DNA from 4 places in the Bacillus sp. 0209A genome. Region 4 is predicted to be linked to each of the others. Evidence: predicted binding sites of a transcription regulator. Region 4 holds the regulator's gene; each other region holds the start of a gene.
What was found. The regulator LexA, encoded in region 4, represses DNA repair genes until DNA is damaged. The targets are predictions, from matches to a motif close to CGAACATATGTTCG.
Positions count from the first base shown of each region.

Region 1: a site for LexA is predicted at 2,255-2,268, ahead of dinB (damage-inducible protein DinB). Genes of this name have one in related genera too.
Region 2: a site for LexA is predicted at 2,844-2,857, ahead of V6D44_RS12335 (DNA polymerase IV). Genes of this name have one in related genera too.
Region 3: a site for LexA is predicted at 2,143-2,156, ahead of ruvA (Holliday junction branch migration protein RuvA). Genes of this name have one in related genera too.

Region 1 covers NZ_JBAIZV010000005.1:24,822-28,963, reverse strand. Annotated here, with positions in the region: gene V6D44_RS16970 (amino acid permease) at 148-1,524, opposite strand; gene dinB (damage-inducible protein DinB) at 1,697-2,215, opposite strand; gene V6D44_RS16960 (MarR family transcriptional regulator) at 2,381-2,839, shown strand; gene V6D44_RS16955 (MMPL family transporter) at 2,836-4,142, shown strand, end outside.
Region 2 covers NZ_JBAIZV010000003.1:320,278-324,419, reverse strand. Annotated here, with positions in the region: gene coaA (type I pantothenate kinase) at 1-158, shown strand, start outside; gene V6D44_RS12355 (VOC family protein) at 163-549, shown strand; gene V6D44_RS12350 (MDR family MFS transporter) at 755-1,987, opposite strand; gene V6D44_RS12345 (hypothetical protein) at 2,291-2,464, shown strand; gene V6D44_RS12340 (YqzH family protein) at 2,528-2,734, opposite strand; gene V6D44_RS12335 (DNA polymerase IV) at 2,902-4,140, shown strand; gene V6D44_RS12330 (YolD-like family protein) at 4,137-4,142, shown strand, end outside.
Region 3 covers NZ_JBAIZV010000003.1:669,406-673,547, reverse strand. Annotated here, with positions in the region: gene iolG (inositol 2-dehydrogenase) at 1-142, shown strand, start outside; gene V6D44_RS14335 (MFS transporter) at 215-1,522, shown strand; gene V6D44_RS14330 (intercompartmental signaling factor BofC) at 1,570-2,082, shown strand; gene ruvA (Holliday junction branch migration protein RuvA) at 2,221-2,826, shown strand; gene ruvB (Holliday junction branch migration DNA helicase RuvB) at 2,837-3,841, shown strand; gene V6D44_RS14315 (DUF2905 domain-containing protein) at 3,834-4,034, shown strand; gene queA (tRNA preQ1(34) S-adenosylmethionine ribosyltransferase-isomerase QueA) at 4,064-4,142, shown strand, end outside.
Region 4 covers NZ_JBAIZV010000001.1:88,925-93,066, reverse strand. Annotated here, with positions in the region: gene V6D44_RS00295 (poly-gamma-glutamate hydrolase family protein) at 1-711, shown strand, start outside; gene V6D44_RS00290 (YndM family protein) at 738-1,190, opposite strand; gene fosM (FosM family fosfomycin resistance protein) at 1,368-1,790, shown strand; gene V6D44_RS00280 (hypothetical protein) at 1,871-2,293, shown strand; gene lexA (transcriptional repressor LexA) at 2,679-3,296, opposite strand; gene yneA (cell division suppressor protein YneA) at 3,445-3,762, shown strand; gene V6D44_RS00265 (YneB family resolvase-like protein) at 3,781-4,142, shown strand, end outside.

The DNA of each region.
Region 1 (4,142 bases), on a different contig from region 4:
GATTAGTTAATCATTGTCCACCCATCATCCCTTCTTGTTTTGATTACACACACTATAGCATAACTTCAAATTCGAAAGCAAAGGCCATTTGGGATATTTTTCATCAAAAAACTCCTGCTCTCATTTTTGAGGCAGGAGCTGCGAGTCTTATTGATGCTTTGCTTTTCTCACTTTATAAACCACAATCAGCAAAATAAACCAAACCGGCGTGATAAATAAGGAAATTCGAGTATCCTGAGCTAATGCTAAAACAACAATGATAAACGCCAGAAACGCAAGAATCAGGTAGTTTGAAAACGGATAAAGCGGAAGCTTAAACTTATTTGTTTTCGCTAATTCAGGTCTTGTTTTCCGGTATTTCATATGGCAGATGACCGTAATACCCCAAATGTAGATAAAGCAGACGGTTGAAATGCTTGTGATCAGGGTGAATACGCCTTCTGGCATGATGTAGTTTAGCGTGACACCGATTAAAATCACGATAGCTGAAAAGAACAACGCATTTCTGGGTACTTTACGCGGAGTCAGTTTCGCCATTGATTCAGGCGCATTATTATCTTTCGCCAGGGAATAGATCATACGGCTTGTACTGAACACAGCGCTGTTGCATGCTGAAGCAGCGGATGTCAACACAACAAAGTTAATAATACTTGCTGCCGCGACGATGCCGACCGCGACAAATACTTGTACGAATGGGCTTTCGCTGGGATTGATAACATTCCAAGGATAGATGCTCATAATGACAAGAAGAGCACCAATATAGAAAAGCAGCACCCGGATAGGGATATTGTTGATCGCCTTAGGGATGACTTTTTCAGGGTTCTCTGTTTCACCGGCTGTAAGTCCGACCAGCTCAATGCCGACAAAGGCAAACACAACCATCTGGAACGAGAGGATAAACCCGTGCATTCCATTCGGGAACATACCTCCGTGGCTCCAGAGATTTGTGAAACTGGAGGCTCCTGAGCTAGTGGGAAACCCTTTGAAGATCATCACAAGACCGATGGCGATCAGCGCCAAAATGGCAATGACTTTAATTAAAGCAAACCAAAATTCTAATTCTCCAAAAAGCTTAACAGTTGCCAGGTTCATAATCATTAAAACAATCAGAGCGATTAAGCCGGGCACCCATTGCGGCACACCCGGAAGCCAATATTGAGTGTAAAGCCCGACGGCTGTCAGATCTGCCATCGCAATGGAAATCCAGCAGAACCAGTATGTCCAGCCGGTGATAAAGGCTGCCATATCGCCTAAATAGTCTTGTACAAAATCAACAAAAGAGTGATAGTTCAAATTCGATAACAGCAGTTCACCAAGAGATCTCATAATTAAAAAGCAAATGATTCCTGTGATCAAGTAGGCAAATAAAATGGACGGGCCGGCAAAATGAATTGATTTTCCTGAGCCGAGAAATAACCCCGTCCCAATAGCACCGCCGATGGCGATGAGCTGGATGTGCCTGTTTTTTAAGCCTCTCTCCAAGGTTTGCTGATTTATATTATCTTTCGTCATATCGTCTGTCACTTTGTGTGTTCCTCCATTGAAAATTGTTTTGAGTCAGCAATACGTTTTTAATGATTATTATAACACTAAAATTTCTATCTTTTTTACTATAAAGGTAAATGAAAAGAAATTTTAATGTTTTTTGAAAAAATTCATTATAAAAAGCGGCTCCATTTAGTGAGCCGCAGTCGTTTTATGCCATTTCTGTTTTTTTCAAATACAGGTAGAGCCCATAATCTGTCGGAGCGGATGCATATCCTGCCTGCCGCAGCATTGCTGTGATATTGCCGCGGTGGTATGTCCCGTGATTAACAACGTGAGGAACCAGCTCGGAAACAGTCGTTTGCATGATTCCGGCTGAGGGGTTTTGAATCTGGAGGGGTTTATCGATCTGTTCGTTTTGCTGTAAACATAATGTGTAGCGCTCGGATAACTCCAGAAACAGAGCTTCCATCTCCTCCATTTCTTTTGCCTCTGTCTGTTCTTTAAGCTGTTCAGCTAATGCCAGAGCATCGTTCATACTTTTGCCGGAAAACACTTCAATCCAGCCGAGGTCGGAGAGGTAAATATGAGACAACACATGGGCTATCGACGGAAACACACTTTGAATGTCTTGGCGATAGACCTCTTTTGGAAGCTCTTTTAACCGGTTGAATATTTGCTGATTAGCCCATACGTTATATTCATAAAAATGTAGTGGAAAATCTGGCATGTGGATTTTCTCCCTTCGTGTTTATAATTCTATTGTACACGAACAGGTGTTCTTTGTGGAGTGTTTGTGAATAAAATAGGTTGACAGACCTAGTTTAGAGGAATAAACTAATTGACATTGATCATATAGTTTAGGGGGATAAACTATAATGAGGAGGGGAAGATGTTGAATGAACAAAAGCTATGTCAGGCGATAAACCTGTTTGTGGAAGTATTACTAGAAGGGACAGAGTTTGTGCATCGTGAAATCAATCAGGATGTCTTCAAGCATATCTCCAGAGAACAGGCGGACCTGTTAAAAATTTTAAAAGTCAAAGGACCAACCTCTCCCGGCAGCCTGGCCATGTATCAAAATGTACATAAGAGCGCGATTTCGAACAGACTGAAAAAGCTGCTTGAAAAAGGATTGGTTGAATGGGATGACTGTCCGGCAAAAAGTGATAAGCGCTCTAAGCTTATTCACATCACAGCCAGCGGTGAAAACATCCTGGGAAAATTAGATTCAGCCATCTTTAACGCTCTTAAAGAGCTAATCGATGATATAGATGAGGAACACTTACACTCTATCATAGAGATATTCACCATTCTAAAAAGCAAATTTAAAGGAGGAGATCCTGCCGAATGAGAGCGATCATCAAATTCAAGTGGGCGATTGCAGCCTTTATATTAGCACTTACCGTGATACTGAGTTTGTTTTCTCCGAACGTAACGGAGCTGGCGAATCAAAAGGGGCAGGCCCAGCTTCCCGCTGATGCTGTTTCAGAAAAAGCAAATGCCATTTTAAAACAAGCGGGAGAAGACAATAATTCGATCAGTATGGTCTTTACATTAGACCACGCTTTGAAAAAAGAGACAGAAGATCAGCTCCGCACAATGATCGATAAAATCAAAAAGATCGACGGTGTAGAAGATGTAACGTCTCCTCTTACAGCGGAAAAAGAAGTCAAAGACCAATTAATCTCGAAAGACAAGAAAACCATCCTCGTTCCTGTCACGATTACAGGTTCTGATAAAAAGGCGGAAAAAATCGCGGATGACATGTATAAAATCGTTCCTGATAATTTGACGGCATATATAACGGGAGCCTCCCTCATCAATCAGGATTTCGCCCACAGTTCAGAGGAAGGGCTCAAGAAAACGGAAGTGATCACAGTCTGCTTGATCATCGGTTTACTGCTGATTGTGTTCCGCTCTGTTGTGACGCCTTTTATCCCGATTGTGGTTGTCGGGTTTTCATATCTGATCAGTCAATCCATATTGGGCATTCTCGTGTACAATGTTGATTTTCCTATCTCGACGTTTACGCAAACCTTCTTAGTCGCCATCCTGTTCGGCATCGGAACAGATTACTGCATACTGCTTCTGACCCGATTCCGTGAAGAATTGGCAAATGGACATGAAAAAAAAGAAGCGGCGTTAATCGCTTATCGTACAGGGGGAAAAACCTTATTTATCAGCGGATTTGCGGTATTGATCGGGTTTTCTGCGTTAGGCTTTGCGAAGTTTGCGATTTTCCAATCAGCAGTAGGAGTCGCAGTCGGTGTGGGAATTTTAATGATCATCCTCTATACACTGCTGCCATTATTTATGGTGACACTGGGTGAAAAGTTATTCTGGCCTTCTAAGAAAGTGCTGTCGCACAGTGATAATAAATTATGGGCGTTTCTCGGCAGACATTCGGTTGTGCGTCCGTTTCTGTTTATTGTCATTACGGTGATCATCACGCTTCCGTTCATCTTGACCTATGATGACCAGATTTCATTCGATTCGACTGCAGAGATCAGCAGCGATTATAAATCAATAAAAGCTCTTGAGGCTATCAAAGATGGATTCGGTGAAGGGAAAGCGTTCCCGATCAATGTTGTCGTGAAAGGAGACAAAGAACTCACAACAGCTGATACAATCCCTTATCTCGGAAATGTCAGCAA
Region 2 (4,142 bases), on a different contig from region 4:
CTGATCAGGAGGCTGACGAGATGGCAGCTTCGATTTGGCAGAGTGTCAACCGGCCTAATTTATATGAAAATATCTTGCCGACTAAATTCAGGTCCGATCTCATTTTGCGTAAGGGGGACGGGCATAAGGTGGAAGAAGTGCTGGTAAGGCGGGTGTAATATCGTGCACCATATTGAACTGTATGTCTCCGATTTGGAAGCGTCTCGGCGGTTTTGGGGATGGTTCTTAACAGAACTTGGCTATAGAGAGTATCAAAAATGGGGCTCAGGCATTAGCTGGAAGAAAGATCATTTTTATCTTGTGATTGTGCAGGCGAAAGAGCCATTTCTCGAGCCGGCATACCACAGATGCCGTATCGGGCTGAACCATCTCGCCTTTCATGCTGAATCCAAGCTTCAAGTTGACCAGATGACCGAAAAACTGATGAGAAAAGGCTATCGTGTGTTGTATCGGGACCGCCATCCTTTTGCCGGAGGAGACGGGCATTATGCCGTTTATTGCGAGGATCCGGACCGGATGAAGGTAGAGCTCGTTGCCCCAAGCGGTTAATCATGGTCTTCGGACAGGCTGTTAAGCTTTTCCTCAATGCGATCCAGCTGCGCTTTTCGGTTCTTCGCGTACTTGAAGCCTGTAACAGCTGCAAAGATGACAGCGGCAACATAATAAATACTTAAAGCTGAAACATCCCATTGCCTATATTCGTGTTCATCACCCCATTGTTGCGGGAGAGATTGGTTCTCTCCCGTTTTTTAATTTAAAGCGGCTTTTCCAGCCCTGGCCGGTGTTTTGTCATTCCCGTTTTCATCTGCCGATAGGCGAACACCAAAAATGGCAGGCCGAGCAGGGTGATCCCGCTCAGAACAGAAAAAATAAAAATCGGCCGGCCAGCGCCAAATAGGTCTATACATATACCCCCGATCCAAGGGCCGATGACGTTTCCGAGCTGTGAAAAACCGATGGCCCCGAAATAAGTGCCTTTTAACCCGGGTTTTGCAATTTGGTCTACAAACAAATCCATCATAGAGAATAAAAGCACTTCGCCGATTGTAAATGTGACCACAATCAGCACAAGGGATGAAACACCGTGTGATACGGTGAAAATAGCCATGCTGATACTCACCATCACATTACCGAGCATCAAGGAGCAAAGCGGCGAAAAACGTTTTGCAAAATGGACGATGGGAAATTGCGTTGCCAGCACAACGATTGCGTTTAATGTCAGCATCAGCCCGTACAGTTTCGTTCCATTGCCAAACAAGGGGTTCTGCGCCATATACTGCGGAAATGTGGAACTGAATTGTGAGTAGCCGAAGGTGCATAGCGTAATGCCGACCAGAGCAATTGTAAAAAGAAGATCCTTTTGCGTCACCATAAATGCTTCCCGCACGCTCATATTTCGGGATTGGCCTGATCCTGATAAGGATGGATGCTTTTTAAATTGGATAACAAGCACGAGTCCGTATAGTCCGTAAATGACTGCGGGCGCCAAAAAGGGTGCGGTCGATTGCGATGAGCCGAAATACAGGCCTAGTATCGGTCCGAAGACAACGCCGATATTTATAGCTGCATAGCGTAAATTAAAAACAAGCAGTCTCGTTTTTTCTTCTGTCATATCAGACAGCAAAGCCTTTGAAGCAGGTTCAAATAGTGATTTGCAAAGGCCGTTTAATGCGTTTACCACAAAAAACACCCAGAGATGAGATGCCGCCGCAAATCCTGCAAATACCAGCATCCAGCCGAAAATGGACACTAGCATCATGTTTTTTCTGCCGAATTTGTCCGAGATATATCCGCCGTAAAAGCTTGCGAGGATGCCGACTGATGAGCTTGCAGCGATAACCAGCCCTGCATAGGAAGCTGATGTGCCTTGGACGGCTGTTAAATAAATCACTAAAAAAGGTATGCTCATTGATGTTGCCATCCTGCCGAAAATAGTTCCGATTATAATTGTCCAGCTGATGGGGTGGATATCTTTCCATTTCTTCATGAATCGTATTCTCTCCTGTATGTAGGATTTTTTTCTATCATATATGAAAAAATTTCCTTATCCAATGGGAAATTCAAAATATTTTATTGTTGATATGAATGTGAAACATATCTTACCTGAGGATGATGCACGTCGCTGGCGGAGGTTACATCGTTGAAATTGAGGTTGAGGCGTTCGGGAGTAAAATGATAATATATCCGATGTTTTTATGATTGGTGAAAGCATATTATTTGATGTGATTGATGCTGGAATGCCGTGCATTTCAAAGCGATTCGGCAGACCGTGGAAGCAGATGGTGTCTGTTTGAATATAAAAGGCGATCATCCGCTGATTCAAGCTGACGGAGCGCTGCATGGACCGGCAGAACAGGCGGCACTGGGTATGACTCAGGCTTTGCTTTTTTACAAGCCTTTCTGCATAATGACAAAGACTTTTGTTTGTTTTCATGGCGGTGTTTACAAAGGAAAGCCGCATTAGCGGCTGAAAGAACTCACAGTCCGATTCGGGGCGCTGTGCGTCTCTGTTTCTTTTGGCCAATGTTTAAGAGAACAGTCCTTGGTTGGTGACATAGTCATAAATGATATCTTCTATATGCGCATGCAAATCTTCATCGGGTTCTTCATTCCGTCTCTCTTCCAAGGCTGCTTTCAGGCTTTGTTTTTCATACGGGCTTAACGGATCTACGGCAACATTTCGGCCGTATTGACGCAGTGCCTGTCCCAGCATTTTCTCGACAAATTTCTCCATTATGACTCTCCTATCTTTATGCCTCGCTTTTATTCTACTAAATGTTTTTCTTCTCTCAAACCCTTGGATCATATTTTCTGTCAGGCAAGAATCATTTACCAGTATAAATCGAACATATTTTCGCATATAATAGAAAAAGCGAACATAAGTTCTTTTTAGAGGTGTGTATGATGAAAGAAAAAGTGATTTTTCTCGTTGACATGCAATCGTTTTATGCATCTGTAGAGAAAGCGGAAAATCCACATTTGAAAAATAGGCCCGTCATTGTGTCGGGTGACCCTGAAAGAAGGGGAGGAGTCGTATTGGCCGCCTGCCCGCTGGCGAAACAAAAGGGGGTCGCGAATGCTTCCCGGCTGTGGGAGGCGCAGGAAAAGTGCCCTGAAGCAGTTGTGCTCCGGCCTCGTATGCAGCGGTATATTGATGTATCACTGCAAATCACGGCCATTTTAGAGGAATATACAGATCTTGTAGAGCCGTATTCCATCGATGAACAGTTCATGGACATTACAGGCAGCCAGAAGCTGTTTGGGACGCCGGATGAGATCGCAAAAAGCATTCAGGGCAGAATTATGCGGGAGATCGGCGTTTATGCGCGTGTCGGAATCGGCCCTAATAAAGCGCTGGCTAAAATCGCATGCGACAATTTTGCCAAAAAGAATAAGAACGGTATTTTTACCTTAACGAAAGAAAGTATGAAAATCGAAATGTGGCCGCTCCCGGTGGGCAGCATGTTTGGTGTAGGGAGGCGCATGAGGCATCATTTAAACCGAATGGGCATCAGCACGATCGGCGGGCTCGCGGCTTTTCCGCTCGATCTTTTAAAAAAGAAATGGGGCATTAACGGCCACGTGCTGTGGATGACGGCGAACGGGATCGACTATTCCCCTGTTTCAACTTCATCTCTGGACGGGCAAAAGGCCATCGGCCATGGAATGACGCTCCCGAGAGACTACGAACACTTTGACAAAGAAATTAAAGTCGTGCTGTTGGAGCTGAGTGAAGAAGTGTGCAGGCGAAGCCGAAACGCCGGGGCAATGGGACAGACGGTGTCAGTAAGCTGCCGGGGGGCTGATTTTGATTGGCCGACAGGCTTCAACCGGCAAGTGAAGTTGGCGGAGCCTACTAATTCCACGCAGGATGTATATGAGGCTGTGTGCCGGCTGTTTCTTACGTTTTGGGACGGGAAGCCTGTCCGCCGCCTGGGGGTCAATCTGTCTCAGCTCTCATCTGATGACATATGGCAGCTCAATTTATTTCAGGATGATGCAAAGAAAATGAGCCTTGGCTATGTGATGGACGGCATTAAAAACCGGTTCGGCGACACAGCCATCGTCAGGGCGGCGTCACTGACAGCGGCAGGCCAGGCATTTGAACGTGCGGCTAAAATAGGAGGGCACTATAAATGAAC
Region 3 (4,142 bases), on a different contig from region 4:
GGAAGCGATCGGCACAAACCGGGAAACTGCGTGCACCGGAAACGACGGTTTTCAGGCGGAACGGATCGCCAGAGCGGCTCAGCAGTCGCTCGCTATCGGCATGCCTGTCAGTGTCGAGCACAATGAAAAAATCGCTTTTTGATCAAGCAGGATTACAATTCAGAAAGCTTGGGTATATAACCTCCATTGATACTTTAAGTAGGCGGTGGAGAAAATGGATACAGCACAAGATAAAGGAAATTTTTTGAATAAAATCGGAATTCCTTCTCACATGATTTGGGGTTATATTGGCGTTGTTATCTTTATGGTTGGAGACGGACTCGAACAAGGATGGCTGTCTCCTTTTCTCGTTGAACATGGTCTCAGCATGCAGCAATCCGCTTCGTTATTTACCATGTACGGCATTGCTGTCACCATCTCGGCTTGGCTTTCAGGCACGTTTGTCCAAACTTGGGGGCCGAGAAAAACGATGATTGTCGGCTTGCTTGCATTTATCCTCGGTTCGGCCGCTTTTATCGGCTGGGCAATTCCTCATATGCATTATCCGGCTCTCCTGGGCAGCTATGCACTTAGAGGCTTGGGATATCCGCTGTTTGCATATTCTTTTCTCGTGTGGGTGTCATACAGCACTTCTCATCATATTCTCGGAAAAGCCGTTGGCTGGTTTTGGTTTATGTTTACGTGCGGCTTAAATGTGCTCGGTCCGTTCTATTCCAGCTATGCGGTTCCGGCCTTTGGAGAAATCAATACGCTTTGGAGCGCTTTGCTGTTTGTCGCGGCAGGCGGATTCCTCGCCCTATTTGTTAACAAAGATCAATTCACACCGGTACAACAACAAGATCAGCCGAAATGGAAAGAACTATCGAAGGCATTTACAATTATGTTTGAAAACCCTAAAGTCGGCATCGGCGGTGTGGTCAAGACAATTAATGCCATAGGACAATTTGGATTTGCGATTTTTCTCCCCACTTATTTAGCGCGTTACGGGTATTCCGTTTCAGAATGGCTGCAAATATGGGGAACGCTGTTTTTCGTGAATATTGTGTTTAATATCATTTTCGGTGCAGTCGGAGATAAACTTGGCTGGCGCAATACCGTGATGTGGTTTGGCGGTGTCGGGTGCGGTATTTTTACGCTGGCGCTTTATTACACGCCTCAGTTGATCGGGCATCAGTATTGGGTGCTGATGATTATCGCCTGCTGCTACGGTGCAGCATTGGCCGGCTACGTGCCATTGAGCGCGCTTTTGCCGACACTTGCACCTGATAATAAAGGCGCTGCCATGTCAGTCTTGAACTTAGGGTCCGGTTTATGTGCGTTTATCGCGCCGGGCATCGTCAGTCTTTTCATTGGACCGCTCGGTGCTGGCGGTGTCATTTGGATCTTTGCGGCATTGTACTTTTTCAGCGCTTTTCTGACACAATTTTTAACGATTTCTGAGCAAAACGCTGATATGTATACGGAGGAAAGGCTTGTCACGGAAAACATGCAAACAAATTTCGAGAAAACGGTTAAGCAGTAGCCTCTTTGGTCAAACTAGTCATAAACGTGTGCAAAGAGGTGTAGAGGGTGAAACGATTCAGCACGGCGTATCTTTTGCTGGGCATTCTTTGCTCAGCCGCAGCATTTCTATTAGGTGCTCCGCCCCACGCGCTAGGGGCGGAAGTGGAGCACTATGAACCGCTGCAGGTGCATGTGCAGCTTGAAAAAGTGTATTTGGACGGAGATGTCAGCATTGAGCATAAGCGTGAAAAAGTGCTTTCTATGGATGAGTTTTGGGCAGCTTATACCGGCTGGACGCTTGTCGAACAAAGTAAGGGATATGTGCTCTTCCGGAAGCAAATGGACGATATTTCTCCGCTCAGCAAGGTGAACGGGTATATCGGTGTATCGGATAATGGCGTGATTTCCACTTTTCATGGGCGGCCCGAGTCAGCTTCCGAACCGATTCAGTCTTTTTTTCAAATTGATTTAGAAAGGCTGGAAAGCCATATGCAAAAAAATCTGCTGAGAGGCATTCCATTTCGGACAAAAGCGGAGTTTGAGGACGTCATAGAACATATGAAGACATACAGCGGGTGACGTCCGCTGATTGAAGACATGTATTCATGTCTTTTTTTTCGTGGAAGAATGAGAGAGAAGCGAACGTATGTTAACTTTTCTATAAGACTTTGGCTGTTTTTATGGTACAATGAAGAACAGTCAAAGAGGTGAATTTGCGTGATTGAATTTGTTAAAGGGACGATTGATTATGTATCTCCCCAATATATTGTGATAGAGAACGGCGGCATTGGCTATCAGATTTTCACGCCGAATCCGTTTATATATAAGGAGAGAAACCAAGAAACGATTTTTACGTACCACCATATCAGAGAGGATGCTTTTTCGCTCTACGGTTTTTCAACAAGGGAGGAGAAGGCGCTCTTTACAAAGCTGTTAAACGTGACCGGAATCGGTCCAAAAGGGGCACTCGCTATTTTAGGCTCAGGTGATCCGGGAGCGGTTATCCAAGCAATTGAAAGTGAGGATGAAGCCTTTTTGGTCAAGTTTCCTGGTGTAGGAAAGAAAACTGCGCGCCAGATTATTCTTGATTTAAAAGGAAAGCTCGCTGATGTTGTGCCTGAAATGATTGAAAATCTGTTTAATCATGAAGAAAGGCTTGAAAAGCAAACAGCAGAAACTGCTCTCGAAGAAGCGCTTGAGGCCCTCAGGGTTCTAGGATATGCTGAAAAAGAAATCAAAAAGGTGCTTCCTCACTTAAAAGAAGAAGTAGGGCTGACAACAGACCAATATGTGAAAAAAGCATTACAAAAACTATTGAAGTAAGGTGATGTTCATGGATGAACGGCTCGTCTCAAGTGAAGCAGACAACCATGAATCAGTGATAGAGCAAAGTTTGAGGCCGCAAAATCTGGCGCAGTATATCGGACAGCATAAGGTGAAAGAAAATTTGCGTGTGTTTATAGATGCGGCGAAAATGAGACAGGAGACGCTGGATCATGTTCTTCTGTACGGGCCGCCCGGACTCGGGAAAACCACGCTTGCTTCCATCGTTGCCAATGAAATGGGAGTGGAATTGCGGACGACATCAGGGCCCGCGATTGAAAGACCTGGTGATTTGGCTGCCATATTAACGGCGCTAGAACCGGGTGATGTATTATTTATTGATGAAATACATAGGCTGCACAGATCGATAGAAGAGGTGCTGTATCCGGCGATGGAGGACTTTTGTCTGGATATTGTGATTGGAAAAGGCCCCTCTGCCCGCTCGGTTCGGCTCGACTTGCCTCCTTTTACGCTGGTAGGCGCAACGACGAGGGTAGGGCTTTTGACGGCGCCGTTAAGAGATCGGTTCGGCGTGATGTCGCGCCTTGAGTACTATACGCAAGAAGAGCTGGCGGATATCGTCACAAGAACCGCTGATGTATTCGAGGTTGAAATTGATAATCCGTCAGCTCTTGAAATTGCGAGGAGATCGAGAGGTACGCCCCGCGTAGCGAACCGCCTGCTGAGGAGAGTCCGCGATTTCGCCCAGGTGCTGGGTGACAGCCGGATCACGGAAGAGATTTCACAGGATGCGCTGGAACGGCTTCAGGTTGACCGCCTCGGTTTGGATCATATTGATCACAAGCTGCTAATGGGTATGATCGAAAAGTTTAATGGAGGCCCGGTGGGTCTTGACACCATTTCAGCCACTATCGGTGAAGAACCTCATACGATTGAAGACGTATACGAACCGTATCTGCTGCAAATCGGTTTTATCCAAAGAACGCCGCGTGGAAGGATCGTGACACCGGCCGTGTATCATCATTTCCAAATGGAGGCTCCACGATATGATTGAATTCCCTAAGATCATTATGATTCTTGGTGCTGTTTTGCTTATCATCGGAGCAGTATTGCATTTTGTCGGCAAGATGCCGGGAGATATTTTTGTGAAAAAGGGAAATGTCACGTTTTTCTTCCCGGTTGTCACTTGTATCATCATAAGTGTGGTATTATCAATTTTGCTTAATCTTTTCGGCAGAATGAAATAACAAAAGACTAGAATAAAGGTGAAATCATCATGAAAGTCGATTTATTTGATTTTGAACTACCGGAACGTTTAATTGCACAAGTGCCGTTGGAGCAGCGCGATGCTTCAA
Region 4 (4,142 bases):
AAGCATGTTGATTGTAACATAGCCAAACGTTTCCCATCAACTCTTAAAATTGTAAAATTATTGATTGTTTTTGTGATGTTCATTCCGATTTCTTCAATTTACGCGGAAGATGTCTATCAGAATTTTGAGGAATTAAAAAACAATGAAAAGCCTTCAGATTACCGTATTGTTACGAAAGAAACCGGCAGTCCTGTCCTTATTTTAGCCATTCACGGAGGAGGTATTGAAGGCGGGACAAGTGAAGTAGCGAGAGAGCTCAACAAAGAGTCTTCGATGTATTTATTTGAAGGCTTAAAATCGTCAGGAAACTCTGTGATGCATATTACGAGTACGCATTTTGATGAGCCCCGGGCCTTGAGGATGACGGGAAGTTATGAATATGTCATTTCATTGCACGGGTATGCAGAAGAAGATCAGCAGATCGAAGTCGGCGGTACAGATCGCGTAAGAGCGGCAGATTTAGTTGAAGAACTGCAAAATGCCGGTTTTCCTGCTGTCTTGCTCAGTACAGACCATCCGCATGCAGGCGTTAGTCCGAATAACATTGCAAATAAATCAAAAACAGGTTTGAGTATCCAGATCGAAATGAGCACAGGTTTTAGAAAATCTTTGTTTGGCGTATTTTCTTTAAAAAGCAGATCTGTTACTCAAAATGAGAGGTTTTATGATTTTACCGAAGTGATGTCCCGTTTTCTGAAAAGTAACTACTGAAAAATAGGAGGCCATAAGCCGGCCTCCTATTCCTCATGCTTCTCATTGGTAACGTCAGGAAGCAATTCGTCTGCGGCTTCTGTTTGATATTGAAGGGTGTTATCCCTGGCTGTCAGTTCATTTCGGAAGGTTTCATCCAGCACATTCTTCAGCAAATACCGATGAAAAAAGTATTCAAAAACAGTAATACAGACAGCGGAAAGAAGAGCGGCTGCAAACGGTGAGAAATCATTTCTTGTTTGGGTTAAAGCAAAGACCCAAATCATAACGAATGAAAGTCCAAAGTCAGCCAATGAAGCTATAATATTGTTTGTTCTCGGAAGGACGAGCATGTCACCGGAAAGGTATGAGACAAAACCTAAGAAAAGTGCAATAAACATCACACTTAGAAAGGATGCGTAGTAGACCCTGTCCAATATTACATATAAAAGGGCGAGAGTGAAAGCAATCTTTGAAGAAAGTGCAATGAGATGTTTCATTTGATCACCTAAGTTGTTATTTTTAAGGAAAATCCTTTTCTTAATCGTCATCTTTGTTACAGTCATTATTTTAAACAATTCGGTTTTGTTTACACTGGTATTTTTTTCTTGTTGAATGAAACCTTCTTGGCGCAAAAACGTACATATGGTTGATCAGCTTTAGAGGGGGAATTTATTGTGGAGATAAAAGGAATCAATCATTTGTTATTTTCTGTTTCTCATTTGGACACATCAATCGATTTTTATCACAAAGTGTTTGATGCCAAGCTGCTGGTAAAAGGAAGAACAACAGCATATTTTGATTTGAATGGCATCTGGCTTGCACTTAATGAAGAGCCTGACATTCCGAGAAATGACATTAAAGCATCATATACTCATATTGCTTTTACTATTGAAGATCGTGAGTTTGAGGAAATGTCAGCAAAATTGAAAAGGCTTCATGTTCATATACTGCCTGGAAGAGAACGAAATGAACGCGATCAAAAGTCTATTTATTTTACCGACCCAGACGGCCATAAATTTGAATTTCATACCGGAACCCTTCAAGACAGGCTTCGTTATTATAAACAAGAAAAAACGTATATGAAATTTTATGATTGAAACGGCCTCGAGATATCGCAAAGAACATATACATAAATGTGAATAAAGGTTAAAATATGGTAAATGGGGGTTGGTTGAAAATGAAGATACTGGCCTTAACGGCAGTTTTGACGTGTTTTTTTGGCATTGGCAGTACCCATGCGTCAGCATTAGATTTTGATCACAAAACAGACTTTATTTTAAATGACAGCACAAAGTCGTTTGTTCTGGAAAATATCAGTGATGTTCCGGCAATCGAATATTTTTTAGGCTATCAGTTTACGATCTTGGGAGCCAATAGTTGTTCAGTTGAGCTTAAACTTCAACGGATGGGGCTTACGGGGCAATATACCACGCTGAGCACGAAACAATTCAGAGGCAGTTGGTTTGATTTTAGTGCTCAGGATAAAGTTTCAATTGATCCATTTCATCGATACCGTATCTTTGCAGAAGAACATTCGGAAAACTGCACAAGTGTTCGAGTAAAAGGGAGTTATGGTATTCAATATTTTCATTTTGATTGAAGCTCACGATGATAAAGGTGAGCTGTTTTTTTACATAAAATAGAACTAACTAAACTATGTACTAAATTTTCACATAAATTAATTGCCGCGCTCTCTGCATAAATCTAATTCCGTATCATTCCACGACCTAGTAATGAAACGTTTTTAAGCAGATCACGTCTAATGTTTTAAACGGACAACATTTCGATAAAAAGTTTCCTAAAGGAAAGAAAATTTCTTGACTTCAACAATTGTTTGGTGGATAATTATGGTGTAAACATGATGTTCTTTTCCTCCTATTCAGGCTCGCACCTAAAATTCAGGGCGAGCCTGCTTTTTTTGATACAATAAACCCCCTCTTCATAAAGGAAGAGGGGGTTATTTCATCATCTGATAGTTCAATAGATTAATGGACGGTTCTGAACACGCCAATTACTTTCCCTAGAATGCTGACATTCTGTAAGATGATAGGTTCCATCGTTGGGTTTTCAGGCTGTAAGCGAATGTGAGTATCCTCTTTATAGAAACGTTTTACCGTAGCTTCATCATCTTCTGTCATCGCAACGACAATTTCCCCGTTGTTTGCTATGTTTTGCTGTTTAACGATGACATAATCTTTATCGAAAATACCAGCGTCAATCATACTGTCTCCCATAATTTCAAGCATAAACACATGCTCGTCCGGGGGAACCATACGGTCAGGAAGCGGAAAATATTCTTCAATATTTTCTATTGCTGTAATAGGAGATCCCGCCGTGACTTTCCCGATGACCGGTACATTAACGACCTGGCTTTGCGGAATGTCTACTTCTTCATCAAGAATTTCTATCGCTCTTGGTTTTGTCGGATCTCGTCTGATCAGCCCTTTTGTTTCCAAGCGGGCCAAGTGGCCGTGGACAGTTGAACTGGACGCAAGCCCGACAGCCTCTCCGATCTCTCTTACGGAAGGCGGATATCCTTTTGATTTAACCTCTGCTTTAATAAAACGGAGGATATCAAGTTGCCTTTTTGATAGCTTCGTCATTTTTCGCACCTCAAAACGTCGATTTTAAGAAGATTATAGCATGATTTTCCTTACAGTACAAACATAGGTTCGAAAAAACAATTGACAGAAACGTTTGTTCGTATATACTGAAATTATAAAAAGCGAACAAACATTCCTGTTGGAGGTTATGATCATGGGTAAAGAATCTATTATTTTTGTCGGTCTGTTCACAGTGATTTTGAGCGCGGTAATCCTTTTGCTGTCATATACAAGCAGCGGCCAGGAGCTTAATCAGTATGTTAAAATAGAAGTCCAGCAAGGCGATACACTTTGGTCTATAGCCGGCCAGGTAGCAGATAAAAAGAAAATAAACAAAAGTGAATTTATTGAATGGGTGGCTGATAAAAATCATCTTCAGACGTCTGATATCCAGCCGGGAGATGAATTGGTGATTCCATTGAAAAAGAAACATCAGGATGCATATGAATTGGCAACTGTAAGATAGAGAGGAAAGATAGAAAAAATGAAAGCACTCATTTATGCCCGCGTAAGCACAAATAAAGAACAGCAGGAGACGTCATTAAAGCGGCAGGAGGAGGAGCTTACGGCAATTGCGGCCGAGAACGGCATGGAAGTCGTCAAAGTGATTTCTGAGAAAGCTAGCGGATATGAAATGGATCGGGATGGTGTATTTGGGCTGCTTGATGAGATCAAGAATTCTGGAATTGATGTCATTTTGGTTCAGGATGAAACTAGGCTCGGACGTGGAAATGCAAAAATCGCACTGCTTCATTGCATCTATAGAGAAGGTGTGAAAGTCTATACAACGGCTCACAGAGGTGAACTGGAGTTATCGGAGGCTGACTCGATGGTGCTGGAGATCGT